3 regions of the Oscillibacter acetigenes genome follow, and region 2 is predicted to be linked to each of the others. Evidence: riboswitches for the same ligand, from Rfam matches in the RefSeq annotation. Region 2 holds a riboswitch; each other region holds the start of a gene.

Region 1 (9,729 bases), on a different contig from region 2:
TTCCGTCCTTTGGGGGTGGAAAGCCGGGGGAAGGCGACGGCCGCTTCCGTCTGCCGGGCCGCCTCCCAGGTCTGGACCTGGGCCAGGGCGTCAAAGGCCACAGACACCTGGAGAAACTTCTCCCCGTACCCCCGGTACAGCGCCTCGTCCCCCTCGGTCCGGGCGGAGGCGGACCGGAGCAGGGCCCCCCAATGGGCCCCCTTCCGGCGGATGGCGGCCAGCAGCTCGGCGGCGTAGGGGGTGTCATCAAAGCCGCCCTCCCAGCCGCCCCAGACGGTCCGGTTCTCCGCCAGCCACCCGGCCGGGTCCGCGTGGCTCTGGACCTTGTCGTACAGCTCCAGCACCAGGGCGGCCAGACGGCTGTCGTCCCGTCCGGCCCCCAGCGTGTCCGCCAGCAGGCCACGGCCCTCGTCCAGCTGGTCATAGAAGTCCTCCAGCGTCCGGGAGAGCACCCGCTGGCGGATCAGCTGGGCCTCGTTATCGTCCAGCACCCGGAAGTCTGGGGTCAGGGCCCGGCTGTCCCCCTCCCGGGCCAGGAGGTGGGTGTTCTCCCGCAGCAGCGACGTGCAGAAGGCGTCCACGGTCTTGATGTCCGCCTGATACACCCGCAGCAGCTGCCGCCGGAGCTGCTGGTCCCCCGGCGTCTGGCCCAGCCGCTTGGACAGCTCGGAGGCGATCTTGCTCCGCAGCTCCGCCGCGGCGGCCTTGGTGTAGGTGATGATGAGGAAATCATCGATATTGCAGCGTTCCTCCGTCACATAGCGGAAAAGCCGGTCCACCAGTACCTTTGTCTTGCCGGAGCCGGCGGCGGCGGACACCAGCAGGCTGCCGCCCCGGTTTTCCACCACCGCCTGCTGCTGGGGGGTCAGGGTCAATTTTGCCATGTTACTGTCCGCCTCCTCTCTCTGTCTCCTCTTCCACCTGGCGCCAGAACTCCTCCGGCTTTACCGGCAGGATGTAGTGCAGGTGGTCGCCGTCCCGCCCATCCTGGAAGTGGCAGGCGTCGGCCCAGTCGCAGTATTTGCAGAAGCTGTCGTCCTCATTGTGGCAGCAGGGGTCCGCGTCGATGTTGCCGTCCCGGACCTCCCGGGCGATCTGGTGGAGCAGCCGCTCCACATACTGCCCCAGCCGCCCAAGCTGATCGGCGGAGGCCAGGGCGCCGGACACGTCCCCCTCCCGGTTTACCCGCACCGGTAGGAACCGGGGACTTTGCAGAGCCTCGTGCTCCATGGCCTGGAGCACCTCCGGTTCAGAGAGCAGCAGGCCCGTTCGGCGCAGCTCCTTCTCCCGCTGGCTCTGGAGCTGCTCCGGCGTGATATTTCGCTCGGCGGAGAGAATCTCATCCCGGGCAGGGAGATACAACACCCCGGCGGGCTCAATGTCCATGCCAAACCGCTGCTTGCCCTCCTTTTTCAGGGCGAACAGGTACAGCAGCATCTGGATATCCAGGCCCATCCGGACGGCGGCCAGGTCAAAGGCTTTCTTGCCGGACTTGTAGTCCACTACCCGGAGATACAGTCTGTTGTCCTTCACCCAGCCGTCCACCCGGTCCACCTTGCCGCCGATTCGCAGCTCCGCGTCCGGCTCGCTGACCGTCACCGCCGGCAGTTCTCCGCGCTCGCCGAAGGACAGCTCGAAGGCCAGGGGCACGAAGTCGGAGCAGCGCATCTCCTCGGCGATCTGGTCCACCACCGCGTAAGCGGTGTTCCGCAGCCGGGCGAAGAGGTACCGGAACCGGGCGTTCCGGCCCTCCAGATTTTGGAGCACCTCCGCCGCATACTGCTCAATATAGCGCCGCACCAAGGCGTGGAGGTCCTCCTCTCCCACTGCGGCAAAGCCGCCCCGGTCCAGCACGTCCTTTGTGACGTGCTCCAGCAGGTAGTGGAGGAAGGTTCCGATCTGGGGGGCGTCAAAGGCCGCCGCCCGGCGGGCCTTGGCCTTCAGGCCGTACTCCATAAAGTAGGCGAAGTGGCAGCTCCGCAGCCGCTCCACCCGGGAGGCGGACATGGAGATCCGCTCCCCGTACAGCGATTGTACCGCGCTCCTGGAGAGGCTCCCCCGCTTCAGCGCAGCCGCCCGCTCCATGGCCGCCATGGGGGGCGCCAGGACCTCGTCATCTGCGAAATACCGCCACAGGATCCCCCCTGGGGCGGTCCCTGCGGTCTCCAAGGCAGGGATCCTTGCTGTAAGGCGATAAGCCTTATCAGTCCCTTCGTGCTCGATACGCAGCTCCGGAAACAGCGTTAGCAGGCGGTCCACTACAAAGGCAGGCCGCAGCTCTGCACCGGACACGTCCGCCGTGGGATAGCTGACCACCAGTCCCTCCCGGGGCTGAACCAGAGCGGCGTAGAGGTTCTGGAGCTCAATGCCCATCTGTTCCATGCCGCTGGGCGCCAGGCGGATACCCCGCTGGGCCAATTCCTCCCGGTCATCGTCGTTGAGAATGCCGCCGCTCTGTCCCACAGCGGGCAGCACATGGTCATTGGCCCCCAGCAGAAACAGGTAGGCATCCGTGTGACGGTCATTTCGGGTGATTTCCGTGACGGACACCTGGTCCAGAGACACGGGGATAGTGCCCACGCTGTACTGGGAGGCCACCTGCCGCAGCAGGCGGCTGAATTCATCGGTCCCCATAGGCTCGTCCCCCAGGATCTCCACGAACTGGTCCAGGATGGCGCAGAGGATCTCCCACAGCTGGGCGGTCTCCTCCGCGTCCTGGAGGCGCCCTGCCTCCGCCTGGGCCCGCATCTGTTCCTCCAGCGCGTTCTGGAGATTCAGATGCTCCAGGAAACTATAAAGGGAATTTACTTTCTCCCCAGCTGTAACGCCGGCTTTCAGCCCTTCATACAGCTCCGCAAGAGGTGCGCGTACCCGGCGGCGCAGCTCGTTCACCCGGTCCAGGCGGGCCTGGCGGCGCTTATCCCAAGGTGCGCCATAACCGTCCGGATTGTCGGTCCAGTCCACATCCCGGAGCCACATCTTCCCGTGGATCTCCCAGGTGAGAACGTAGTTTTCCAGCTCATCGCACTCCTCCGGCATCAGGCCCGCCAGGCCGGTCTTCAGCCAACGGAACATGTCCTCGTACTCCAAGCCGTTTTCCAGAGCGGAGAGGACGCCGGTGATAAGGCTCCACACGGGCTTTTCCAACATACTGCTCCGGCGGCTCAGATAGGCGGGGATGCTGTACCGCTCGAATACCGTCTCAATGGTGCCCTCGTAGTCGGTCATGTTCCGGGCGGCCACGGTGATATCCCGGTAGCGGCACTTCCCCGCCGCTACCAGGCGGCGGATGTCCGCTGCCGTCTGCTCCACCTCGGAAAAAGCGGTGTCCGCCTCCCGGACCCGGATGGCGGAGCTGTCTCCTTGGTAGGGCTCCCCCTCTCCGAAGAAGTGATGCTCCAAATATCCCAGGGCGGAGTCGTCGGCGCTGGTGAGCGTCCGGACCTCCCATGGGCAGCCCGCCTGGTCCGCCAGCCGCGTCAGCTGGTCCCGGGTGCGGAGAGAGACCTGAAACATCTCCTCCGCGCTGTCCGGCTCCCCCAGCAGCGTGACAGTGACAGACCGAGCCTGCCGCAGGATGCTCTCCAGCACCTGCCGCTCCTGGGCGTTGAAGTACGTGAAGCCGTCCACAAACACGTCCTTGCCGAAAGCGTAGCGGGAGGACTCCAGCGCCTCGCAGAGCTTGGTCATCCGGTCCCGGGCATCAAGGCCGGGGCGGTACAGCCGGGACTCATAGGCGCCGTACAGCAGGCTCAGGTCCAGCAGCTTGTCCCGGGTGGCGCCCTGGATTTCCCGTGCCTGGCTCTCCAGCAGCTCTGGGGACACGTCGTAGCAGCGCAGCTCGTCGAAGAGGTCCAGCAGCTGCTGTAAAAACGACGCCTTCTGAGAGGGACGGCGATACACCTTCAGCAAGGGGGCCACCTCTCCCAGGGCCTTCTGCAGGGTCAACAGCTTGCCGCCGGCATCCAATGTCACCTGAGCGGCGCCGCCGGTGATGGTCAGCACCCGGTCGCACAGGCGGCGGAAGCTGAGGACCTCCGCATGGCGGCTGGCAGTGTCTCCGCAGGCACGGCACAGATCCACCTCCGCCTGGTGGGAGGCGTGCTCCGGCACCAGCAGGATCTGCCGGCTGGAATCCCCCAGTTCTCCGATCCGGCGGAGCACCTGTTCCGATTTTCCCGTTTTGGCCCGGCCCATCAGGATCGTCAGCATGGCGGGACCTCCTTTGCGCAATTTCAAAATTCATTGTAGCATATCCCGCCGATTCGTGCTATCCTGTTTCTTGAAGATTTTCCGAGGAGGACTGACCCATGCACATTCCCCAAGGCCCCACAGCCGCCCTGGCGCTGGAGCTCTTCGACGACGCCCTGGCCGCTGCCCTCCGGCCGTCGCCGGACTATGATGTGAGCCGGTGGCTGTACGTCCCCAACCACTATTCGGAATACCGGTACATCCTGGGCACCCGGGGCCGGAAGCCCCTGATCTGCATGGGTATCAACCCCTCCACCGCCGCGCCGGACGCTCTGGACCCCACCCTCCAGTCCGCCCAGCGGATCGCGCTTTCCAACGGGTACGACAGCTTTTTGATGTTCAACGTCTACGCCCAGCGGGCCACCCGGCCCGACGATATGGAGCGGTCCTGCAACCCGGTGCTCCATGCGGAGAACCGAAGGGCCTTCTGGTATCTCCTCTCTCTGTCCCCGGCCCCCGCCCTGTGGGCCGCCTGGGGGAACATCATCGAGAAGCGAGGGTATCTGATGGATTGTATGCGGGACTTTGCCGCCGACGCCAGCGCCGCCGGGGCCGGGTGGTTCACCGCCGGCCCCCTGCTGAAATCCGGCCACCCCCACCACCCCCTGTATCTCAAGGGGGACACGAAGCTGCTGGCCTTCGACATCGACAGATATCTGCGGGACCGGGCAACCTGAACCGCTGCGAGGCACAAAGCAGGCCGCCCCCCAATGGGGACGGCCTGCTGTTTTTCTGTGTCACAGCCACTTTTTCTTCTTGAAGTAGATCACCAGCGCCGCCACGATCCCCACGCTCACCAGAATCACCGCCGGGTATCCGTACTTCCAGTGGAGCTCCGGCATCCCCACAAAGTTCATCCCATACCAGCCTACCAGCAGGGTCAGGGGCAGGAACACCGCCGTCACCACGGTGAAGATCTTCATCAGGTCGTTCTGCTGGATGGACAGCTGGGACTGATAGGCCTCCCGCAGTTGGGCCACGGACTCCCGCAGGGACTGGACCGCGTTCAGATACCGCTCCATCCGATTGCCCAAGTTTGCAAAACGGCGGGTGTTCTGCTTGCCCAGCAGGCTGTTGTCGTTCTCCGCCAGCTCGTCAAAGATGGAATCCAGCTGCTCGTAGTACCGCTTCAGCCGCAGCAGCTCCTGCCGCCAAGCGATGATCCGGTCCAGATACGCCTCATGGGCACCGGTGAGCACCTCTGTCTCCCCATCGCTGATGTCCGCCTCCAGCCGGTCCAGATGGGCCATATCCCCCCTCAGCAGCCGGACGAAGAAGCGGTGGAGCACCTGCTCGTTGGACAGTGCCTCTTCCTCCGGCACCAGCAGGGCCGCCTGGGCGGCGTCCTCCGCTGCGTCGTCCTCACAGAAGACGAACAGGTCCTCCCGGTCCAGATACAGCAGCATCTGGGATGCTGCCGTCCGCTCGCTGCGCACGTCGTACCAGTCAAAGGCGATCAGATCGAAGTCCTCAAAGCCCTCAAACGCTTCGATCTGCCCCTCGTGGATGTAGTCCAGCACCTTGGCGTCCATATAGGGCTCCATCTCCCGGATGCGGGACATGGGCAGTACCTTTCGCATGGCGGTCTCTCTCCTCTCGGTCTCTCACAGGTTTTCCAGGCCGGCGTCCTTGGGCGGCAGGCCGTCATAGAGCCCGGCGCACTTCCACAGTGCCGCGAGAAACCAGATGATGCCCACCAGCAGGGCAATCAGGGCCATCAGTGCCAAAGCGTCCAGCAGCAGGCCGCCCAGCGTTCCGGCAATCTGTGCCGCCAACAGGACAAACCAGGCGGTCCGTGCCGAAGTGCCGTTCAGATCTGTCCCATAATGGGTCTCCATCTCCAAAATGGCCTGGATCACGCTCCAGGAAATATACAGGGCGACCGCCAGAGCAGCCAGCTCCAGGAGCGTACTCAGCCAGTTTGCGCCGGTCACGCCCAGCAAGTCTCCCACCCACAGGATACCTGTGTATATGGCCACAGCCACAGCAAAGGGGCGGAGTTTCCCGAATCGACCGCTCTCTCCCAACAATTCCCCTGCTGCCCGATAGAGTAAGATATAACCCGCAAAGGTCGGCAGCAGATTCAGTGTATGTCCGTTGATTGTCACATAAAAATTGATAAAGATCAAGAAGAACCCCCAAAAGATTCCCTTCACTGCATTTCCTCCTCCCGCTTCTTTTGTACATGCCTTTTTCCGAAATACAGCACCAGCACCCCCGCCGCGATCTTCACGGCGGCGTACAGGGCCGGGAACAGCAGCACACCTGCCGGGAACACGTCAAGCAGATTCACTCCGCCCATCTCCGCCATATCCCAGCCGATCAGACCCGTGAATCCGCCCAGCATCCCCCGGTACGCCAGATAAAACAGCGCCAGCTGCACCAGATCCAATACGCCCCAGGCGATCAGCACCCATCCCAGCAGGTACCACTTCCGCTTGCTAAAGGCCAAAAAACGCTCCACCCAGTCCTTCCGTTCCTGGGGCGGCGGCTGCTTCTCCTCCGGCTTCGTCTGCTCCAGCTGGAGGCGGAGCAGATAGTCTGTTGTCACACCGAAAATATCCGCCAGGGCCACCACTTTGTCCGTCTCCGGCATGGTCTCGTCCCGTTCCCAGCGGCTGACGGCCTGCCGGCTCACCTGCAGGCGCTCGGCCAGCGCGTCCTGGCTCATGCCGGCTCTCTGCCGGAGGGATTGCAGCTTCTCTCCGAATGTCATAGGCATTCTCCCTTCTCTTGGATGCCTTCAGCTTATCAGGCCGCCCGGTTGCATACCAGCAACCAAGCATGGAAGTTCCGCAATCTCAGATTGCCTTCCTCTCCAACATACCACAACAGGGCTCCCCGCGCAACGGCTCCGGCCCATATTGCAAGAAAAAACCAAGGCACCGGACGTCTCCGCATCCAAGCGCCCCGGCCTATCGGGCGGGCTCCAGCACAATGGGCAGGTCCACGATCTCCAGCCCCCGGCGCATGGCGTACTCCACCGTGTACCGGGTTCCGCCGGGAGACCCGTCAAAGGCGGCGATCAGCAGCGCGGCGTGGTCCACCATATACCGGTCCCGCCGCTGCATACAGGCGGGGGTGTAGCAGGCGGACACCAGGGTCTCAAAGTCACAGGCAGCCACCAGCCGCTCATACCGCCGCCGCTGGTCCGGCGGCCAGGCATCCGCCTGGGAGGGACATGGGACGGCCGCCTCCACCGTCACGTCCGGGTGCGTCTGGCGCAGGCGGAGGACGCACTCGCAGAAATACAGGTCACAGCCCAGGGCCATGCCGCAGAGAAAGTGACGGAATCCCTCCTGATAGGCCGCCTCCACCGCGTCTGCGATGCGGGCCTTGAGCGACACGCAGCGCAGGTCCTCCTCGTTATACCGCCATGGCAGCTTACCGGGCCGGTGCCCGGTAAAGCAGCAGGCCGCCTGCCGCCCCCGCATGGTCTCCGCCTCCCTCCTTCTGGTCTTTGATTCAGTATAGAACATCCGTTCTTGTTTGTAAAGACCCACGGGAAATTTGCCGTTTTTTCATTTAGGGACTTGCAATTTCTTCCGCGCTGTCATATACTATGGCCAGAAAGCAACTGAATACTTTGTCTTCAGGGCGGGGTGAAATTCCCCACTGGCGGTACAGTCCGCGACCGCCTGCGCGTATGCACAGGCGCTGACTCGGTGAAACTCCGGGACCAACAGTTACAGTCTGGATGGAAGAAGATGAGTGCGGCGTGGCCGCGCGTTTGTTCGCGCTCCTGCGTTGCGTGGATCACCTTGGAGAAGCCAAAGCGTCCAGGGTGTTTTCAAGCAACGAAAAGGAGTGTATTTTTATGTCCGAACCCAATGCCAACGCCATCAAGAACCCCTCCCGGCCCGCAACAAACGTCCGAACCATCACCTCCCTGGCCATGCTGGCGGCCATCGCCTATGTGGTGATGCTCCTCAGCAAGATGCTGCCACAGGTGTCCGGCTTCCTGCAGATGGACCTGAAGGACACGGTCATCTGCATCGGCGCCTTCCTCTTCGGACCTCTGTCCGCCGCCGTCATCTCCATCGTGGTGGCCGTGGTGGAGATGTTCACCGTCAGCGACACCGGCCCCATCGGCTGCATCATGAATGTGCTGGCTACCTGCGCCTTCTGCTGCACCGCCGCCTTCGTCTACAAGAAGTTCCACACCCGCAAGGGCGCCGTCATCGGTCTGGCCCTGGGCACTGTTTGCCTCACCGTGGTGATGCTGCTGTGGAACTATCTCATCACGCCCATCTACATGGGAATGGATCGCGAGGAAATCGTGGTCCCCATGCTGATCCCGGTGTTCCTGCCCTTCAACCTGGTGAAGGGCGGCCTGAACATGGCGCTGATCCTGCTGCTCTACAAGCCGGTGGTCACCGCCCTGCGGAAGGCCCGGCTGGTACCGGAGTCCCATGCGCCTGTCGAGGGCAAGGGCAAGCTGAGCGCCGGGTTCCTCCTGTTCTCCCTGGCCCTGCTGGCAACCTTTGTGGTGCTGGCCCTGGTGCTGATGGGGATTCTGTAAATCTGAACACCACAGGCGCGGGGGCGGATACCGTCCCCGCGCCTTTTACTGCGGCCCATATCCGTCCCTCCGCCTCCCTGCGCCGGTATGTCAAAACCTTCCCATCCCTTCTCCCTTTTCAGGAACGAACAGATGTGCTATAATAGAAGTGAGAAAGGAGGCGGGGCCATGGACCGCATCATCCTGCACTGCGATCTGAACAGCTTTTACGCCTCCGTGGAGCTGCGGAGCCGACCAGACCTGCAGAACGTGCCCGTGGCGGTCTGCGGAGATCCCACCTCCCGCCACGGCATCATCCTGGCCAAGAATGAACCGGCGAAAAAATTCGGCGTCCAGACGGCGGAAACCATCTGGCAGGCCAAGAAAAAGTGCCCGGAGCTGGTGCTGCTGCCACCCCACCACAAACTGTACCGGCAGGTCTCCAAAGAGGTCAACACCATCTACGAGCAGTACACGGACCTGGTGGAGCCCTTCGGCATCGATGAGAGCTGGCTGGACGTCACCCATACCCTCCACCTCTTCGGCGGTGATGCCAAGGCCCTGGCAGACCATCTGCGGCAACGGATGAAGCAGGAGATGGGACTGACCCTCTCAGTGGGGGTCTCCTTCAACAAGGTGTTTGCCAAGCTGGGCAGCGACTACCGGAAACCCGACGCCACCACTGTCGTCTCCCGGGAGAACTGGCAGAGGCTGGTCTGGCCTCTGCCGGTGGGGGCGCTGCTGTACGTGGGGGGCGCCGCCCGGAAGATTTTGGCCCAGTTCGGCGTGAAGACCATCGGAGAGTTGGCGGCCTGCAAGCGGGATGCCCTGGAGACCCTGATGGGCAAAATGGGCGTCCAGCTCCACGACTATGCCAACGGGCTGGACACCGATCCAGTCCGCTCCCGGTACGAGCCGGAGATGGTGAAGTCCGTTGGCAACGGCACTACCTTCCCGAAAAACCTCACCACCGCAGA
Region 2 (9,729 bases):
CTGTTGAGGTGGTCTAAGACCTCGCCCTCGCAGATGGTGCGGCTATCATCGTCCGCCGCCGTGATTTCCTTTTCCTCGGACAGCCCTACGAGCCATTCCGAGGTGGTTTGCAGGGCGTCCGCCAAGCCGTTGATGATCATGCTGCGGCTGGGATTGACCCCATCTGTTTCATACCGCTGGATGGTGGACTTGTTGACCCCTACCCGCCGTCCAAGCTCCGGCATAGAGATACCGATCTCGTTCCGGCGCTCTTTGATACGTTTTCCCACTTCTTTTGGAGTGAGCATTTCTGCGTTGTCCAAGAAGTTCACCTCCTATCGAGTATGAGTATAGCACAACTGGGTTTGATTTGCAACCCAATTTTACGTATATTTTCAAAAATATTTTTTAATACGCCTTAAAACGAGTTGACAGATGACGGCGCTTTAAGTATAATATCGGTGTTGCGGTTGCAAAACAAGCGCAATAGAAAGGGGCGTGCAGAATGAGCGCAGTTAAAATGGGGCTGACCATTGAGGAAGCCGCCGAGTGTACGGGCATTGGGCGGAACACCATGCGGAAGCTGGTGGACTGGGGCAAGCTGCCGGTGCTGAAAGTAGGCCGGAAAGCCATCATCCGTCGGGACACGCTGGAACGGTTCATGGCCGTCAATCAGGGGCGGAATCTGCTCCGGGAGGGCGATGTCCGCAGGGTCGAGTGACGGTTTTTTACCGGCTGAAAAGAGCAACCGGGGCGGCGGGGACGCACCCGCAAAATACGCCATGGGGGAAGTGGTACAGTCTTAGCAAGCAACGTATTGTGATATCACAATACCGCTTGACAGGGGTTCCACCCCTATGACCCCGGAGGAAGGAGAATCTATGCGAAGCAGAACCAACCAAATCATCATCCGTCTGTCTGATGAGGAACTGGCCGACCTCAACGAAAAGGTCAGCAGGGTACGGGGTTCCCGTGAGCGGTTTATCCGGCAGTGTATCAGCGGCGCTGCCATCCGGGAGGCCCCCTCCGTTGACGTGCCGAAGCTGATCTACGAAGTCCGCAGGGTGGGGGCCAGCCTCAATCGTATCCTCATCATTGCCAACGCCAAGGGCCTGCTGGAAGTGCCGGAACTCCGCAGGGCGATGGAGCGGAACCGGGAGTTGGAAGTACGTATCGTGGACGCCTACACAAAGGACTGACGGCAAAAAGCACCGCACAGCCAGAAGGCCATGCGGTGCGTACATAAACGGTTGGCATCATAAAACTGCAAGGCCCTTTTACTTAGAGTTGGCGAATCAGGTTTACCATCTCAATCGCACCAACAGCGCAATCATAGCCCTTATTCCCAGCCTTTGTCCCGGCCCGCTCAATCGCCTGTTCAATGTTCTCCGTAGTGAGAACGCCAAACATCACCGGGACACCGCTTTCCAGGGAAACGGCGGCAATCCCCTTGGACACTTCATTGCAAACATAATCGTAATGGCTGGTAGAGCCTCGGATTACTGCCCCCAGGCAGATCACAGCGTCATACTTTCCGCTTTTTGCCATCTTGGATGCAATCAGCGGAATTTCAAACGCGCCGGGAACCCACGCGACATGAATATCTTCCTCACACACATCATGCCGCTTTAGGCCGTCTAATGCTCCATCTAACAGCTTAGATGTAATAAACTCATTGAACCGTGCGGCCACGATGCCAACCTTGACCTCTTTTGCTACCAGTTTTCCCTCAAATGTTTTCACGGCGATCTTCCTCTCTTTCATAGGTTAAGATGTGTCCCATGCGCGTCTGTTTTGTTTTCAGATAGAACAGGTCGTAGGGGGTAGGCTTCATCTGAATGGGAACACGCTGTGTAATTTTCAAACCAAACTCCGAAAGCTGATAGAGCTTATCCGGGTTATTCGTCAGCAGCCGCATACTCTTTACGCCTAACTCCCTCAAAATCTGTGCGCCAATATAATACTCCCGCTCGTCCCCGGCAAAGCCCAGTTTCAGATTGGCCTCCAATGTATCCAATCCGCGCTCCTGAAGCTCATACGCCCGCAGTTTGTTCATCAGGCCAATGCCCCGCCCCTCCTGCCGCATATAGAGTAAAATTCCTCGCCCCTCTTTCTCAATCTGGGTAAGAGCGGCGGCAAGCTGTTCACCGCAGTCACAGCGGAGGGAACCAAACGTGTCCCCGGTCAGACATTCTGAATGGACACGGCACAACACATTTTCGCCGTCACCAATCTGACCCTTTACCAGTGCCACATGATGCTCACCGTTTAATCTGTTTACAAAACCATAAGCGGTAAATTCCCCGTATTTTGTGGGCAAGTTGACCTCCGCTACCTGGTCAACCAGCCTTTCGTGGCATTTGCGGTAAGCCTGCAAATCCCGGATGGTGATAAACTTGATTCCCCATCGTTTTGCCAGTTCCGAAAGCTCCGGGGTACGCATCATTGTCCCGTCCTCGCGCATGATCTCGCAGCAAAGGCCACATTCTTTCAGACCGGCCAAACGGCACAGGTCTACCGTTGCTTCGGTATGTCCGTCACGCTCCAGCACGCCGTTTCGCTTTGCCAGCAAGGGGAACATATGCCCAGGTCGTCGAAAATCCTCCGGCCTGCTGTCCTCTGACACGCAGGCCAGGGCCGTCACAGAGCGTTCAGCGGCGGAAATGCCGGTAGAGGTGGTCACATGGTCAATGGACACGGTAAAAGCCGTTTCGTGATTATCCGTATTTTGCTGTACCATCTGCGGGATTTTCAGCTTTTCCACATAAGCCTGCGACATGGGCATACAAATCAGCCCTTTGCCATAGGTCGCCATGAAATTGATGTTTTCCGTTGTGGCAAATTCCGCCGCACAGATGAAGTCCCCCTCATTTTCCCGTGTGGGGTCATCCGTAACCAGAATGATTTTGCCCGCTCGAAGGTCGCAAAGAGCTTCGTCAATAGTGCTGAACTGTATCATTGCCTGCCCTCCTAAAATCCGTGTTGAGATAAAAATTCTTTGGTGATTGTGGTATCCTGCCGCCTGCCCATGGTGGGGAACAGCAGCTTTTCTACATACTTCCCAATCACATCTGTTTCCAGGTTGACCGGGTCGCCCCTTTTCCGTTCCCGCAAAACCGTATTCGCCACGGTGTGGGGAATGGCGGAAATGGAAAAATCCGTCTGTGTGACTGCCGCCACGGTCAAGCTAATCCCGTCTATCGCCACAGAGCCTTTCTCCACGATATAGCGCAGAATATCCGGCGCCGCCCGCACGGTGAACCAGACTGCCGTATCGTCCCGCCGCACATTTGCCACCGTTCCAACGCCATCCACATGACCGGCCACGATATGTCCGCCAAAACGCCCGTCCGCGGGCATGGCCCGCTCCAAATTCACATGACTTCCCGTACCCAGCCGGGACAGAGCAGAGCGGTTCAGCGTTTCGTGCATGACATCCGCCGAAAAAGAGGTGTCCGATAAAGCGGTAACGGTGAGACAGATACCGTTGACGGCGATGCTGTCTCCGATTTTCGTAGTTTCCAAAACGGTTTCAGCCGCTATGGTGAGGATTGCGGAGTGCGGGCCGTGCCGGATTTGTGTCACCGTTCCAATTTCTTCAACAATCCCGGTGAACATGACTTGCCACCTCACTTTCCAGCAGAATGTCCTCCCCCAACTGCGTGATAACCATGTTTTTCAACTGGAACGCACAGTCGGGCAACGGTACACCAGCGCCCTCTACCGGCGTTTTTGCCGTCTGCCCTCCGAACAGCTTGGGCGCGATATATGCCTGCACTTTCTGAACGATGCCGCTTTCCAGCGCGGCCCAGTTCAGCGTGCCGCCGCCCTCCAACAAAATGCTGTCAAGGCCCTCCTGCCCCAGCCGTTCCATCAACCGCTCCAAATCAATGCGGCCATTCTTCCGTTCCGCCGGCAGAATACGGCAGCCGGCTTCTTCGTAGCCCGTCCATTTTTCACGGTCAGCGCAGCAGGTAACGAGGATAGTAGGAGCCTGTTTTGCCGTAGTGACTACTTGGGCGGTTAGAGGAGTGCGTAAATCGGTATCACAGATAATGCGAATGGGGTTTTTGCACCCGGCTTTCCGGCAGGTCAACAAGGGATCGTCGGCCAGTACCGTTCCAACTCCCACCATGATGCCGGTGTAGCGGTGGCGCTGCTCCTGCACATGATTTCTTGCCTGCTCTCCCGTGACCCATTTGGAGGCCCCTGTATAGGTTGCGATTTTTCCGTCCAGCGTCATGGCGTATTTCATCACCACAAAGGGGCGCTTTGTCTGGATGTAGTGGAAGAACACCTCATTCAGCCGGGTACATTCGTCCTCCAGGATATGTTCCGTCACCTCTATTCCGTGTTCTCGGAGTATTTGAATACCTCTCCCGCTGACAAGGGGATTTGGATCGCCGGAACCTACCACCACCCGCTTGATGCCGACGTTTAAGATGGCCTCCGTGCATGGTGGCTGATGCCCGTAGTGGCAGCAGGGTTCCAGTGTGACATACATAGTCGCTCCCTCCGAGGGCTCGGTACAAGAGGCAAGGGCGTTCCTCTCGGCGTGTGGCTGTCCACATTTTTCATGCCAGCCCCGCCCGATCACCCGGCCCTCTTTCACGATAACTGCGCCCACCATTGGATTCGGGGCCGTCCAGCCAACTCCCTTCTTTGCAAAATGCAAAGCCAAAGACATATAATCCTCGTCACTCATACCATCACCTCAAAAGCAAAAATCGCCCTGAACAAATCGTTCAGGGCGACGCAGATAGACACAGACATAGCGCCGGCATAAAATAAAACTCTGGATTGAAAACAATCCAGAGCAACTTACACGCACAGGGTGATAAACTTCATCCCTGTGTACTGCAAATCTTCTTTCATCCAGACTATACTGTCGGCTTCGGAGTTTCACCGAATCATGCCTTTCGGCTCGCGGGCTGTACCGCCGGTAGGGACTTACACCCTGCCCTGAAGATTTTATTCAATTGACAGAACTGAGTATATAGAATTATAGTTCGTTTGTCAAGAGGGTATATTTTAATTTCGCATTGCTTGATTTTCTTTGCAAAACATCCTTTTGCCTGGCGTGAAATGCAACAAAATGGGGTTGAAAGTTGCAAAGTATTGTTCCCTCTCCTTTTAGTCTGCCTTGTCTTATTTTCAATTACTGATATAGAGGGCTGCATCTTCACTGGCAGATAACTGTTTTGACGAGCATGAAAGCGGCAGGGTATATCCCCAGCCGCTTTCGTACTTATGCGTATATGATTTCATCATGAATCATTTCTACTGCCGCAAAACAGATATTATTCATCATTCCTACCCACTCCGCTTGGTTGGTAGCTTTCAACACTTCAGTAATTCCTTGGGCCTTCGACATTTGCCGAATGACGGTGACCATTTGCTCCTGTGCCTGCCGGTCAATATCGGCAAGGTAGCCATTCAGTTTGCCGCTTAACAGCAAAGCATTATAAAAGGCTGGGCGGTATTCTTTGAGATACCGCTTGTGCCGCTGACCCCATACGCCAACAGGCTGTCCTTCTTCAGCGGGTACGGTCAGACAGGGAAGATAGTAGTCGCCAATCAGTTCATACCAAAGGCCGTTGTTCTTGTCAAAAATGTACTTGTCCATAATAAAATCCTCCGCTATAATATATTCGCACATACGTCACAGTTCCCCGATTGCCACACGTTGCCATATCCTGTTGCGAGATTTTCTTGCCCTTGCTTTTGCCCTTATGAGTGGCCAGGGCAAGGGTAAACTTGTGTGAAACCGAATAAAGGGATAAGGCGAACACGCTGCGAAAAACCCTTTGTTTTCAAGGCTTTTGGAGGATTTTATTGAAAACCCACGGTGAGCGATAATCGCTCATAAAATCGTAGTATTCAAATTCAAGTTTGTCGGGTAAATAGCAAACCCAGCCGAGCCAGTCAACGGTCAAGATGAACGGCGCATATGCGCAGCCGTTGACAGCCCCGCCCGCCTTTGCTGGTAGGCAATCAAGGGGCGACAGCAAGAAGTGCCACCGCCCCGCACTATTATTCAGAAAGGGGAATTTCCATGACCGACCAGATAGCCTATCAAGAATATATCCAGCGCAGGTACAACGCCTTTTGCAAGACTGTTATCCGCTGTGCCGCCTTGGACAAGATTTTGAAGCTTAAACGGCAATGGGAACGGCAAGTTTCCCTTGACTATCTGATGAACGAGAAGTTTGTCCAGTTTGCCGCGTCGGAGCCGGACGAGGAATACCCATTTACCGTCTGCGGTCAGACCGTCCTGCTCTGCAACGCCGCCCTTGCCGACGCGATCTCTGTTTTGCCGGAGCAGACGCGGGAAGAAATCCTGCGCTATTACTTTCTGCGCCAGCCGCAGCGCGTGATCGGCGCGTGTATTGGCCGGTCACGCAGCACAGCGGGGCGGCATATCCAGCTTGCCTTGCAGCGGCTACGCGAAGAAATGGGGGTGAGCCGGTATGAGTAGACTTCTCCCCTATGAAACAATCCTCAAAGCCCGTGAGGGCGACCCAGAAGCCGTGAACGCTGTCCTGCTCCACTACGCCGGATATATCCGCTATTTCTCAAAAGTGAACGGGCAGGTCAACGCCGAGGTGGAGGACTATGTAAAGCAGCGGTTAATTGACTGTCAATTCAAGTTCCGGCTTGACGAACCACCGGACAAGTCATAAAAACTGAATACCAGCCGCCACCGACGCGGCCAGCGAAAGCAGTAAGTCTTGAAAAAGATTTACTGCTTTTTTTGTTGTCCGGCTCCGCTCCCGGCCATTTTGCCCCCTGCCGGTTGTAGTAGTAAGCGAGGAGGGAATTTTTCTGCCCTGGTGTTTGGCATTTGGAGCATTTACCCGTAGTAGAGGGCAAAGAGAAAGGATTTCTCCAACACCGGGTAGAAACCACTGCGTCCGGTGTCATTTTAGCGAAAGCGGGCAGGAATGCCCTTTACAGGATTAGTAGTAGCAGAAAAAGAGAAACAAACTTTTGTGGTTGCAGTTTTCCAAAAAAGTGGCGGACGGAAGTGAGAGAAAGTTTGCAGTCACGGAGAGCAAGTATCGACCAGTGTACCAAATTTCGCTTTTCGCTCATTTGTCCCCCGGTCAGATACTTGTTGGGGTTGCCACCCCAAACCCGCCTTTTGCGGCTTGCGCCGCTGAAAAAACTTGCCCCAATACTTGTGTTTTAGATAAAAATTGTCCGTTGCAGTTTGAAAGGAGTTGAGCCACCATGCCACACAAAACCTACAACACCCCCAAGCGGAAATGTGTTGTCAAGACCCGTCTGACCGAGGACGAGCGCAGAGCCTTTGAGGACAAATGCGCCGCCCTCTCCATGAGCCAGTCCGAGTATATCCGGCAAGCCGTTTTTTACAGCCGGATTTCTCCTGTTATCCGGGTGACTGCCCACAGCGAAGAAATGCTCACCGCCATATCTTCCCTTGTGGCGCAGTACGGGAAAATCGGCAGCAACCTGAACCAGATCGCCCGGTATCTCAACGAATACGGCGCACCCTACAACGCCCTGTCCAGTGAGGTGAGAGCCGCTGTTTCCGACCTTGCCGCCCTCAAATTCGAGGTGCTGAAAGTGATAGGTGAAGCCTATGGCAACGATCAAGCATATCAGCTCTAAAAATGCCGACTACGGAGCCGCCGAAGCCTATCTCACCTTTGAGCATGACGAGTTTACCATGAAACCCACCCTTGATGAAGCCGGGCGGCTCATTCCCCGGCAGGACTACCGGCTGGACACGCTGAACTGCGGGGAGGAAGATTTTGCCCTGTCATGTATCCGGGCAAATCTGCGGTACGGCAAGAACAGCAAACGGGAGGACATCAAGAGCCACCACTATATCATCAGCTTTGACCCACGGGACGCAGCCGACAATGGCCTGACCGTAGACCGGGCGCAGGCGTTGGGGCTGGCCTACTGCAAAGAGCATTTTCCCGGACACCAAGCCCTTGTCTGTACCCACCCGGACGGGCACAACCATAGCGGCAATATCCATGTGCATATTGTCATCAACAGTCTGCGGATTGCCGAGGTGGAGCGCAAGCCCTACATGGACAGGGCAAGCGACACCAGAGCCGGGAACAAGCACCGCTGTACCGCAGCCGCCATGCGGTATTTCCGCAGCGAAGTCATGGAGATGTGCCACCGGGAGGGGCTTTACCAGATCGACCTCTTGAACGGCAGCCGAAACAAAGTGACCGAGCGTGAATACTGGGCGAAGCGCAAGGGGCAAGCCAAGCTGGACAAGGAAAACGCTGTGCTGCTTGCCGAGGGTATCGCACCCCGACAGACCAAGTTTGAAACCGACAAAGGCCGTTTGCGGCAGACCATACGCCAAGCCCTTGCCACCGCCGCCAGCTTTGACGAGTTTTCCGCTCTCCTGTTGCGGGAGGGCGTGACCGTTAAGGAGAGCCGGGGGCGGCTGTCCTATCTCACGCCGGACAGAACAAAGCCCATCACCGCCCGGAAGCTGGGGACGGACTTCGACAAGGCCGCTGTCCTTGCTGTTTTCCAGCAGAACGCCCATAGAGCAGCCGCAAAGATGCAGGACAGACAGGAACACCAGCCGCAGCTTACTAAGGGCATACAGCGGACAAAACCCGCCCAAATCACCCCGAACCCTGACAGCCCGCAGCGGCTTGTAGATATAGCCGCCAAGCGAGCCGAGGGAAAAGGTATCGGTTATGAGCGTTGGGCAAAAACCTTTAACCTCAAACAGATGGCAAAGACCATGAATTTCCTTTCCGAGCATGGTTTTGCCAGCCCCGAAGAAGTGGACACAGCTTTGGAAGCCGCCATTTCCGGGCAGCACGCCGCCGGAGAAAAGCTGAAAGAACTGGAATCCAGAATCACCGCCAACAAGGAACTCATGCACCAGATCAGCGTTTACCGCAGAACCAAGCCCGCCCATGACGGGCTGAAAACTGCCAAGAAGCCGGAACGATACCGGGAAGCGTTTCATGCAGACCTGACGCTGTATGAAGCGGCGGTGCGGTATTTTCGGCAACAGGGCTTAAAGAAGCTGCCCGCCGTTTCCAAGCTGCAAGCGGAAAATGAAGCCCTGATTTCCGAGAAAAACGGGATTTACACCGAGTACCGGGAGCAGAAAGCCAGAGCCGCCGAGCTGCAAAAGGTCAAATCCAACCTTGCCGCCATGCTCCGGCAGGAACGGACAAAAGAGGTGCGTCGGGATTGGGAGCGGTAAGGGTGTTCCGTTTTGTTCCACCCCTACCCGGAAAGGGGGTTCCATTTTGGACACCCCTTTGCTATGGGAAATTGACCACTGAACTCCACCCCGAAATGATACCGAAACCGCACAAAAGCGTTCCCTATATCTGACCCTATCCGCAATACCACCTGCCTTTTTCAAGGGGCATACAGAGAGGAAAATCCCCGAAAATGACACCGAAATCATACACCAAACGCCGCCTATCCGGTTACATCGATAGAAACGGCAGAAAGGAGCCGCCATGCCGAGAATGAGCAAGAAGCGCAAGGAAGAATGGGCGTTCTTCCTCAATGAGCGCAACCGTATCACCTACAATCCTCTTTGCCGCAAGTGCCGCCGCACCTGCAAGCAGAGTTTCCGGGCTATGATCATCGAGTGCCCGCCGTTTCGCTCCAAGCGGGCGAAGCCATGAAGCCGGACAACACGCAGGAAACCATTTATGTAGGGCTGGACACAGGCTTGCCGCCCTACCTGCCATATCCCCGGTTCCTGCTGAAAATGGACAT
Region 3 (9,729 bases), on a different contig from region 2:
ACATGGGGGGAACTACTTTCGCCGCCAGCTTGCCCAGCCAAGGAATTTCACGGACAGTAGCCAAATAGGTGAGACCAACATAGACTAAACCTACCGCCAGCATGGGAATGCCAAAAGTGGCGTTGACGGACTGTGCGACCGTGAAGTTTTGCATGGAAAAGACATTTCCAAAAATGCCGATCCCGAAGATAACCGCCAGCACGCCCCAGAATTTGAAGCCCTTATCCCGTCCCAACCCTTTCTCCATATAGTATGTAGGCCCACCATAATAGCCGCCCTTTTCATCCTTTGAACGGTAGTATACCGCCAGGGAAACTTCGGCCATTTTCATCATCATGCCCAAAAAGGCCGCAACCCAAATCCAAAAGGCTGCACCCGGTCCGCCCACCGCGATAGCGGTCGCTACGCCGCCGATATTGCCAACACCCACTGCTCCGCCAACGGCAATGCTGATTACTTCCAAGGGTTTCATCATGCCCTTACCGTTGTCCTTTTTTGAAAAAAGTGTTCCAATGGTGTTTTTCAGAATATGCTTTAAGTGTGCGATTTGAAAGAATTTGGAGCCGACCGTAAAGATAATGCCAGCCAACAGAATAAGTACGATGAGAGGCATTCCCCACAGAAGGTCCGAGATCGTCTTAATAATGGCCATAACAAGTTTTCTCCTTTTTCTATATGTCTGTCATCACACTCGTGTATAGTGCAGGCTCACTGTCCGGATTACCTGCTCAAAGGCCGGTACATCAGTTTCATTGGATACCAATACCAGAACACAGGGTTCTCTCCCATATAGAATCCCCACATCATTCGTAATCCCCTCATCCTCGCCGGTCTTGTGCTCCACCCGCACGGTGGGCGGAAGCAGGCTGGGGATTTTATGGTTAATCTGCTGTTGCGATAGCATCGCCCGCATTCGCTCAGACGCATTGGCACTCACGCAGCGTCCGTGGTAGATTTCCTCCAGAAGGCTACCGATCTCCTTCGGTTGACATAAATTCTCCTTTCCCTGACGTGCGGCCTCCGTGTCAAACAGAAAGCGAAAAATCTTGGTTTCCTGAAGGCCGAGCACCCGGAATCGCTCATTCAGGAACTCAATGCCAAAGCGGCGGATTAACACATTCGTAGCCGTATTGTCACTGATAGTAATCATCAGCTTACAGAGGCTTTCTATGTCATACGCCTGCGTACCGGAGATATGCTGCAATGCGCCGCATCCGGGCACTTTGTCGCCGTCCCGGACCAAGAGCCGCTCCTGCAGCACACCGGGATGCTCCCGCTCCTCCAGCAGGATGGCCGCCAAAATTGGCAGTTTAATTACGCTGGCCGCTTGGAACAACTCCGTTTGGCGGCTTCCGTCCGTTTCTCCCGTGACTAGGTTTTTGTAGTAAAATCCGATATGCCCCGGAACTGAGGAAAGCTGCCGCTTCACATATTCGTCCATGCCGTCTCTCCCTCCTGCTCCATTGCTAAGCGCGAATGGCTCGTCCTAGACTTGACTGCTTGACTGTTCCGTGTTCCACAGCGATTTTTCCCCCAATCAAGACCCATTCTATCCCTTCCGGAGGACGGTCGGGATGCTCAAACGTAGCACAGTCCCGGATCCGATCCATATCAAAAATTACGATGTCTGCATCTGCGCCCTTGCGTAAGGTCCCCTTTCTCGTCAGCCCCAGTTTTTGGGCCGGCATGGCACTCATCTTGGCGACCGCATCATCCAAGTTCATCTTCCCGGCTGCAACATACCGGCACAGCAGGCGTGGAAACGCCCCTGCACCTCTCGGGTGTCCTTGCCCCCGATCCATCAGCCCATCACTGGCCAGCATAATGGCCGGATGAGACAGGGCCAAAGCTACATCCTCCGCCTTCATAACATGGCAGACCGTCAATGTGTCCGGTGCTGTCTGACGCAGTTCATGAAACAATCTCTCCGTGCATCGTTGTCCCTTGTACATACCCTCGCAGATTTCTATCGCAGAATACTGTGTGCAGTAACGCTCCAAAAATCCCTCATCGTAGGTTGTTTCCCCTATTCGCGTGCTGAAAGCGTCATACGGATAGCAATCTCCGCTCAGTTCCATACCGGAGGCGCGATATCTATCTATGAGGGCCAGCAGTCGTTCCATCTGCCCAAATCCCCCCATGCTTCCCACATGGGAAACTTGAACCGGAAGATCCAGCTGCCGCCCTATGGAAACCAACTCCTCCACCGCGCCGAATACATTATCCGCGTCATCTCGCACATGGGCGGCCACAAGACGGCCATGGCTTTGGCAGAAGCAGGCGGTTTTCACCATCTCATCCCGTGTCACACCGGGTACATAGCGAATACCGAAGGACACCCCAAAGCAACCTGCTTCCAGAGCCTCTTTGACCAGCCTTGACAACCGTTGTTGTTCATCGGGCCGAATTGCACTGTACTTGTCCCGGTGCCCGGCCTGCTCCCGCAGGAAGGTATGGCCAGCTAGTAGTCCCATATTGATCGGGCCGCCATCACGGTCCATCAATTCTAAATACCGCAGAGGCGAGACCGTATTGATACCGCAGTTTCCACCAATCGCTGTAGTGACTCCCATGCGAAGCATGGAGGTCATAATGCTGGGAATCAGTCGCCCCTCCTCTGGGTCATAAGGATCCTCGTGCATGTGGATATCCACAAAACCAGGTGAAACCACCATCCCTTCGGCATCCAAAATCACATCAGCTTCCGGCTCTTCAGCAGTCAGCCCCTGAATACGCCCGTCTTCCACTAGCAGATTATTTTTGGAGTGAACATGACTGGCCGGGTCTACAATCAGTCCGTGTTTAATCAGTGTGCGCATCACTTTGCCCCCTTTCTCCGTCCGTCAGCCATTCAGGCAGGCCCGTATTTTGCGGCACGCCTTCATATCCTTGGCGGCGGACAACCAGCGCATCCTCTCCGAGGTTCAACAGCACAACCATCGGCATACAATGCATATTGTAATTCTTCTTCATCCGTGCTTCTACATCCGCCCAGACAAAAAGATAGCGCCCATCGGCGCCGAACAGTACCACTTTGCGGTGATTCACTCACATTACAGAGGGGGATTCATTCTAGAAATTATGCTCTGGACAGCGTAAGGGTATCATACCATAAGATCACGAAAAAGCCAATTATATAATGAAGTTATTTTCCATCTCCTGACTCCAGTATTCTGAGCACTTCCTTGTTAGAGTCGGAGACCATTTTCCGGGTCTTGTTGAACGCATCATGCTCCTTGTCTGCCTTGACGACGGCCGCTTGTCTGGGGGCGCGCCCTTATCCCAAAATATCCTATCGGCGGAAAACCAGAAGCTCACTGACACAGGCGGCAAATTTCCACATGGCGAAGGTGCTCTGGCGCTCGATCAGATACTCAATGCAGTTGGAATACCCGCTCATCGTACGCCCATCCAGCACGCGTTTCCAGGCGATCAGGTCCATTGGTCTTGCTGCGGTCCGCACTGGCACAAATGATCTCTGCCCGGCTGTGCCCTGTGACGGCGTAAAAGCCCGCAGAACTGTTTTATACCATGGTGTATAGAAGTCCCGCGCGGTGGGCGGCCCGCAATGACGGATACGGGTTGTAAAAGCGTGCCTCCCTTGTTTTGGTCTTTCTCCCCATCGCTCCGCAGGGCGTGCTTGTTGTATTTTTGCAATGACTTCTTCCTGCAATTCGCCTTTCTGAACGATATTAGTTTCCTTTCTGAGAATGGCTTGGAATGGCGAGAAGGCAGATGTCGCTCTGCTGACAAATCCGCATGGGATATGTCGCGTCACACGGCAGGATATCGGTCTGCTGAAGCTGTGCTCCGGACAAATCAGGATCACTTCTCAGCCTTTGCCATCATCCGGTTCCGCAGCAGAAATCCAGTAACCTTTGTTGTTGCAAAGATGGTCCATGGCCAGGCGCACAAGCGCAGGCCACCGTCCCGCCATGTAGTTGATGCGTGCAGGACAGGATTTTGGGATGCAGAAGATGAAGAACTGCCATACGCTGTCGGAAGCTCTGAGGACGGAGCGCTGACCGCCGCATTGGTGACGCGATCTGAAAAAGCGGTGTGTGCCATTGGTATTGGGGCAAAGACAGCAGTGGCGAGGTCTGCTGTCTGATCGGAGACTTTTTATCTATCAGTAATACGCCAAAACAAAGCCAGCCGGGGATCTTCAAAATTTCCGGCTGGCTCTTATAATGTTCACTCCATTGCTTTCCGATATGGGGATGCAGCAGCTCCCTATCAGCTCTGCTTTTCAGCTTTCAGGAATACGGACGGTGCGCGCTTATAAGTCGCAAGGCTCACAACGACCAGTGCGATACCGCAGGCAACCGTGCCCGGCACCGCCGCCCCAAGGCCGAAGGGCTGGCCTGCCAGCTTCCAGCCAACGCAGACAACAAACCCGCCCAGCAACCCGGCCATGACGCCGGTCTTGGTTGCCTTCTTCCAGAACAGCGCTGCAAATGCGGGAATCCCAGCCGATGCGGCATAGAAGCTCCAGGCGAACATGAGGATGTTGTATGCATTGTGGATGTACAACGCGATCACCAGCGCGCCCAGGGGCAGGACAATGGAGAAGATGCGGGAGAGGGAGATCTCGGTCCGCTCCGGCATTTGGGGACGGATGGTCTTTCCGATGTCGTGGACGCAGGTCTGCACAGATACCAGCAGATAGCTGTCCGCCGTGGACATGATGACCGAGAGCATACCGGCCAACGCAAGTCCCGTCAGACCGGCGGGAAGGATCCGGATCGCCAGGGCCGGAACGACAGCGTCCGTCGAGCCATACTGCGCCAGGATGTCGCCGCCGAGGATCTGACGGCCCACAACACCCATGAAGTAGACCAGCACAATGGTCACGCCGTATACGGCCGTACCCAGGAACATCCCGCGCTTTGCCGCCCTTCGGCTCTTGGCGGCAAATGCGCGCTGCCACATTTCCGCACCTGCCATGGTGAAAACCAGATAGGTGATGATGTCTCCCAAAATGCTGCCGTCAATATGCGGCTCCACCAGCGCCGGGTCCAGGTTGGCCGCAAAGTTCGCAAAGCCGCCCACGTTGAACAGGGCCGCCACCGGGATCAGGATATACACGAAGACGATCAGCATATAAAATTGCAGCACGTCGGTGTATACCACGCCGAACAGGCCGGAGGTGGCTGTGTAGACCATAAAGACCACTGTTGCGATCAGCGCGCCCATCTCATAGGAGAGGCCGAACTCTCCCCCCAGCATCCGGATGATCGTGGCCGTGGCGGTGACCTGGGAGGCCACCGTCCCCATCATGGCGAACGCGATCAGCACAGAGAGGGTGATCTTGGCTGCCCGGCCAAACCGCCGTTCAAACAGCTCCGGGATAGAGGTGATCCCGTACTGCATCCCGATATCCGAGATCTTCCCGGCGATGCCGGAGAAAATGAACATTCCCAGAAGGTATGGAATTGCGGTAAGGACCGCCTTGAAGCCGTCGGTATAGGCCACACCTGCCCGGCCCATCAGACCGCTGCCGCCGATGATCGTCGCGCAGACGGTGGCCATCAGCACCATCGGCCCAAAGGACCGGCCCGCTACATAATAATCCTTTGTGTTCTGGATCCGCCTGACGGAATAGACCCCCACCAGGACCATGATGACAAGGTATGCCGCAATGATTCCCAGATCCAAAATCGTCAATACGCTGTGATCCATCAAAAATGCCCTCCTTTTCTTTGTTTGCTCCAGAGGGCCGCACCTGCATACCTTTGTCCGGCAAGATCTTCAGCAGCTGTCTGCTTCCATTCACACCCACATTATATATGTTTCGGCGCAGCCCTCTACCCATAAGGGCAGATCCTGATCCATATTCTTCACCCCTTCTAACCACGTCCTCTTGTGGCAGTGAATATATGAACATTATAATGTTACTTGAAAAAAATGTCAATTTGTCCGATATGTATCAGAAATTCTTTATTCAAAAAGTATATATGCCATCCCGCCAGTTTTGCCAACCATGATACCTGGACCAAGGGACGCTGTATACTGCACAAAGAAAAACTGCGCATCCATACAAGCCCCTGCCTGCTGGATGCGCAATTTCCTATATCATCTACCATCATTCATGCGTCAGCAAATACTCTTTCAGTCCGCTGAGAGACGCCCTGCCGGCCTCTGCCCCGAGGTCATAAACAGCCTGCAGCTTGGCGGGGTCCTTTTCCACACGCCTGATTGGGAGTGGGCCATTGGGCCGAACCACGAAGAGCCCCCCGCGCTGCTCCATCCCTATGATCTCCTCCACCTGCCGGTTATAGACTTCCCACCGCCGGTTCAGACTCTCCGCAAAGGCCGGATAGCGATGGTAATAGAGGCGGTTGAATCGCTGAAGCCATGCTGCGGGCCGCTCTTTCCGATACTCCAAGGGACGTGTGAGCACGAGAACGGTCTTGTCGTAGCCCAGACTCTTGCAGAAATGGACTGGAATACTGTCGCTGACCCCGCCATCCAGGTAGAACCTCCCATCCAACTCCACAGGCCGGGAGACATAGGGCATGGCAGAGGTGGCCCGCAGGACCTCCATCTGACGGAACGGCTCTGTGATCCGGATATACTCCGGGGCGCCTGTGTGCAGATCGGTGACCGCGGCATAGAAGTCAACGCCCGATCTCTGAAAGGCCGCTTCATCAAATACGTCCAGCTTGGAGGACACCTCATAGAAGGCAAAGTCGGCGTTGATCAGATTGCCCGTGGTCAGCAGCGAGCGCAGCCCCATGTACCGCTTATCCCGGATATACTTCAAATTATACCGTATGGCGCGTCCCTTCTGACCGGCGGGAGCATTGATCCCAAACAGCGCACCGGCCGACACACCGACGATTCCATCAAAGGATATCTGTTCATCCATCCAGGAGTCCAGAACGCCTGCGGTAAACATTCCGCGCATGGCGCCGCCCTCCAAGACCAAGCCCGTTTTCATCCCTGTCCTGCCTCCTGTGATTTTGTCGATTTTGATATTTTACCACAGGAAAAGCCAAAATGGAATGCCTTGTACGGGACACAGGATATCGATCAGAAAGCGCAGAAGTTGATACGGCGGGAAGGACATTTTCCTTGACGGTTCTTTTATTTAATGATACATTTAGGTATGTAAGTTTTCTTCGGAAACGAGATATTTCTCTACTGGCGGTAACAGTCCGCGAGCGATCAGCTAATCCGGTGGAATTCCGGAGCCAACAGGTTCGGTCTGGAGGGGAGAAGAAGGCTTTCTGGTGCCGTGCCGGATGCCCATCCTCCTCAAGCAAAAGTGTATACTCTAAGCACCCGGTACAGCCATCTCTCTGCGTCAGGGAAATGGCGCCGGGATTTTTTATTTCCGGCGGCTTCTCCCTCGGAAGCGTCCAGTATGAATACGGAAGGAGCCTTGCTATGGAGCCAAACCTGCAGCCAAACCCATTGGAAACGGATCCCATACCCAAACTGATCGTTCGATACGCCGTTCCCACCTCACTGACACTGATGGTCAACTACCTCTATAACATCGTGGATCAGATCTTTGTCGGACAGGGCGTGGGCATTACAGGAATGGCAGCCACTAATATCGCGTTCCCGCTGACCATTCTGGTCAATGCTGTGGCATTGATGCTGGGAGACGGATGTGCCGCCAATATCAGTCTGTGCCTGGGTCGGAAAGAGCAGCGGGAGGCGGACAGCACCATCAGTCACGCCCTCACCCTGATCTTGGCCAGCGGTCTGCTGGCCGCTCTGGCCTGCGGCATCTTCGCCCCGCAGATCGTAGTCCTTTTCGGCGCGACGTCGACTGCCTATGCAGAGTCTCTGTCCTAATATGCGCGCCATCGCATGGGGGATCCCGTTCCAGCTCCTTTGTCCCGCCTTCACCGCCATTATCCGGGCGGACGGCTCCCCGCAGTACATGATGAAGTGCATGATGACAGGGGCGGTCATCAACCTGATCCTGGACCCTATCTTTATCTTTCCGCTGAAGATGGGCGTTGTGGGCGCCGGGATCGCCACGGTGATCGGGCAGGTGGCTGCTGGATGCCTGGCCCTGCTCTACCTGCGCCGCCTCAAAACCGTTCATATCCGGCGGGAGGACCTGCGCCCTACACGGAAGCTGACCTGTCGTATTCTGGCACTGGGCTTCCCCAGCTTGCTTACGCAGATGCTCTCCGCTCTGGTGCAGATTACCCTGAACAATCTGATGCGGGCCTATGGAGCCGCCACAGTCTATGGCAGTGACATTGCCTTATCCGTCTACGGCATGATGATGAAGGTCTACCAGATCGCTCACTCCATGTTCGTCGGGGTGTCCTCTGCCATCCAGCCCATCAACGGCTATAATTTCGGCGCCAACCACTATGCGCGGGTCCAAAAGACATTCCATATAGCTTCTCTTATTGCAGTAGGCATTTCAGTGGTGTGGTTTCTCATTTTCATGGTGTTCCCGCGGCAGATCGCAAGCTGCTTTGTATCGGACAATGCGCTCTATCTGGATTGCGCACAGCACTGCTTCCGGCTCTATATGCTGGCCTTTTTCCTGTATGGCCTTCACATGACCTCAGCCTCCTTCTTCCAGGGGATCGGCCGGCCTGGTAAGTCCCTGCTGATTCCTCTGGCCCGGCAGGGCTGCTTCCTGATCCCTCTGGCGCTTCTGCTATCCCGCTCCTTCGGGCTGGACGGCGCACTTCTGGCCGCACCGATAGCCGATGCTCTTGCGTTCCTGCTCTGCCTGCTGCTGGCCCGCTGGGAATTTCGGAGTTGGAGAAGAAAGGGCTGGCTGTGCAAAGGAGAGCGCAAATATCGCGCATCATAAGCGCACATGTTCCGAAGCCCCTGGATCGAGCATTTATAAATGAAAATCTATCATTGGGAGGACGATTCCCATGACAACGCGGACCCTTTCATTGCAGTTGGAGGAAGATTTCACCACACATACAGCCGCACTGTTTGTAAGCCATGTCAATGTCTTTCAGAGCACCATCCGCATAATCGCCGGTGAGCGAAGCATCAATGCGAAAAGTCTTCTCGGGGTCGTCTCCTTCGGCTTTCGTCAGGGACAGCAGGTACAGGTCGCTGCAGACGGCCCTGACGAAGCCGAAGCTGTAAACGCGTTGTCGCAATTTTTCCAGTCTTCTGCTTCCGCATGACTTGTCTGCATATAGGAGATGGAGAAGAACCTCAATGAAGCCATTCAACACAAAAGAGAGATTCTCTATTCCGAACCTGATGGGATATTTTCGGCTCCTCCTCATTCCGGTATTCTGTTACCTCTATCTGGCAAAAGAAGCGTACCATTGGGCCGCAGGTGTTGTCCTCCTCTCCAGTCTCACGGATCTGTTTGATGGGATGATCGCAAGAAAGTTCAACATGATCACAAATTTGGGCAAGGCGCTTGACCCGATCGCGGACAAACTGACACACGGTGCATTGGCTCTTTGTCTGGCCTTCCGCTATCCCCAGATGTGGGTCCTGTTTGGTCTTATGGTGCTCAAGGAGGGCTACATGGTGGTTATGGGCCTGCTCTTTTTCAGAAAAGGGAAAATGCTCAATCTGAAAATATCTTAGGCATACGAATTCCTCCACACCCGTGTGACTTTTCTATCAAATGATCCATTTGAAGATGTGAACGGTTTTCCCTTTTGGGAGAAACAAAAATGTAACACGAGCGCATACTTACTTTTGCAGGCCGGCTCCGTATGGAGCGAATACACATGCATTAAGACAACCATTTTATTTATTTGGTCA

Evidence for each region. A riboswitch is a leader RNA that binds a small molecule or an ion and turns the genes downstream of it on or off. The one in region 2 is predicted to bind FMN.
Region 1: it holds a riboswitch for FMN, as region 2 does, so the genes downstream of both, OCV80_RS06705 (ECF transporter S component) here and ribD (bifunctional diaminohydroxyphosphoribosylaminopyrimidine deaminase/5-amino-6-(5-phosphoribosylamino)uracil reductase RibD) in region 2, are expected to answer to the same signal.
Region 3: it holds a riboswitch for FMN, as region 2 does, so the genes downstream of both, OCV80_RS05580 (MATE family efflux transporter) here and ribD (bifunctional diaminohydroxyphosphoribosylaminopyrimidine deaminase/5-amino-6-(5-phosphoribosylamino)uracil reductase RibD) in region 2, are expected to answer to the same signal.

What each region holds. Positions count from the first base shown of each region.
Region 1 covers NZ_JAOQKG010000003.1:6,030-15,758, reverse strand. Annotated here, with positions in the region: gene addA (helicase-exonuclease AddAB subunit AddA) at 1-884, opposite strand, end outside; gene OCV80_RS06735 (PD-(D/E)XK nuclease family protein) at 886-4,212, opposite strand; gene OCV80_RS06730 (DUF1643 domain-containing protein) at 4,311-4,928, shown strand; gene OCV80_RS06725 (magnesium transporter CorA family protein) at 4,989-5,831, opposite strand; gene OCV80_RS06720 (hypothetical protein) at 5,856-6,407, opposite strand; gene OCV80_RS06715 (helix-turn-helix domain-containing protein) at 6,404-6,967, opposite strand; gene OCV80_RS06710 (SLOG family protein) at 7,167-7,685, opposite strand; FMN riboswitch at 7,836-7,964, shown strand; gene OCV80_RS06705 (ECF transporter S component) at 8,069-8,773, shown strand; gene dinB (DNA polymerase IV) at 8,942-9,729, shown strand, end outside.
Region 2 covers NZ_JAOQKG010000001.1:507,229-516,957, forward strand. Annotated here, with positions in the region: gene OCV80_RS02655 (helix-turn-helix domain-containing protein) at 1-302, opposite strand, end outside; gene OCV80_RS02660 (helix-turn-helix domain-containing protein) at 485-700, shown strand; gene OCV80_RS02665 (plasmid mobilization protein) at 861-1,178, shown strand; gene ribH (6,7-dimethyl-8-ribityllumazine synthase) at 1,261-1,722, opposite strand; gene OCV80_RS02675 (bifunctional 3,4-dihydroxy-2-butanone-4-phosphate synthase/GTP cyclohydrolase II) at 1,709-2,938, opposite strand; gene OCV80_RS02680 (riboflavin synthase) at 2,950-3,597, opposite strand; gene ribD (bifunctional diaminohydroxyphosphoribosylaminopyrimidine deaminase/5-amino-6-(5-phosphoribosylamino)uracil reductase RibD) at 3,578-4,684, opposite strand; FMN riboswitch at 4,839-4,953, opposite strand; gene OCV80_RS02690 (TnpV protein) at 5,228-5,605, opposite strand; gene OCV80_RS02695 (sigma-70 RNA polymerase sigma factor region 4 domain-containing protein) at 6,035-6,457, shown strand; gene OCV80_RS02700 (helix-turn-helix domain-containing protein) at 6,450-6,662, shown strand; gene OCV80_RS02705 (plasmid mobilization protein) at 7,213-7,614, shown strand; gene OCV80_RS02710 (relaxase/mobilization nuclease domain-containing protein) at 7,586-9,199, shown strand; gene OCV80_RS02715 (hypothetical protein) at 9,465-9,635, shown strand; gene OCV80_RS02720 (replication initiator protein A) at 9,632-9,729, shown strand, end outside.
Region 3 covers NZ_JAOQKG010000002.1:337,950-347,678, reverse strand. Annotated here, with positions in the region: gene OCV80_RS05620 (alanine/glycine:cation symporter family protein) at 1-652, opposite strand, end outside; gene OCV80_RS05615 (serine hydrolase) at 686-1,441, opposite strand; gene OCV80_RS05610 (N-acyl-D-amino-acid deacylase family protein) at 1,467-2,819, opposite strand; gene OCV80_RS05605 (hypothetical protein) at 2,803-2,973, opposite strand; gene OCV80_RS05600 (hypothetical protein) at 3,293-3,469, opposite strand; gene OCV80_RS05595 (hypothetical protein) at 3,644-4,111, shown strand; gene OCV80_RS05590 (sodium:solute symporter family protein) at 4,237-5,682, opposite strand; gene OCV80_RS05585 (patatin-like phospholipase family protein) at 6,086-6,943, opposite strand; FMN riboswitch at 7,117-7,230, shown strand; gene OCV80_RS05580 (MATE family efflux transporter) at 7,393-7,809, shown strand; gene OCV80_RS05575 (MATE family efflux transporter) at 7,811-8,797, shown strand; gene OCV80_RS05570 (HPr family phosphocarrier protein) at 8,868-9,131, shown strand; gene OCV80_RS05565 (CDP-alcohol phosphatidyltransferase family protein) at 9,166-9,549, shown strand.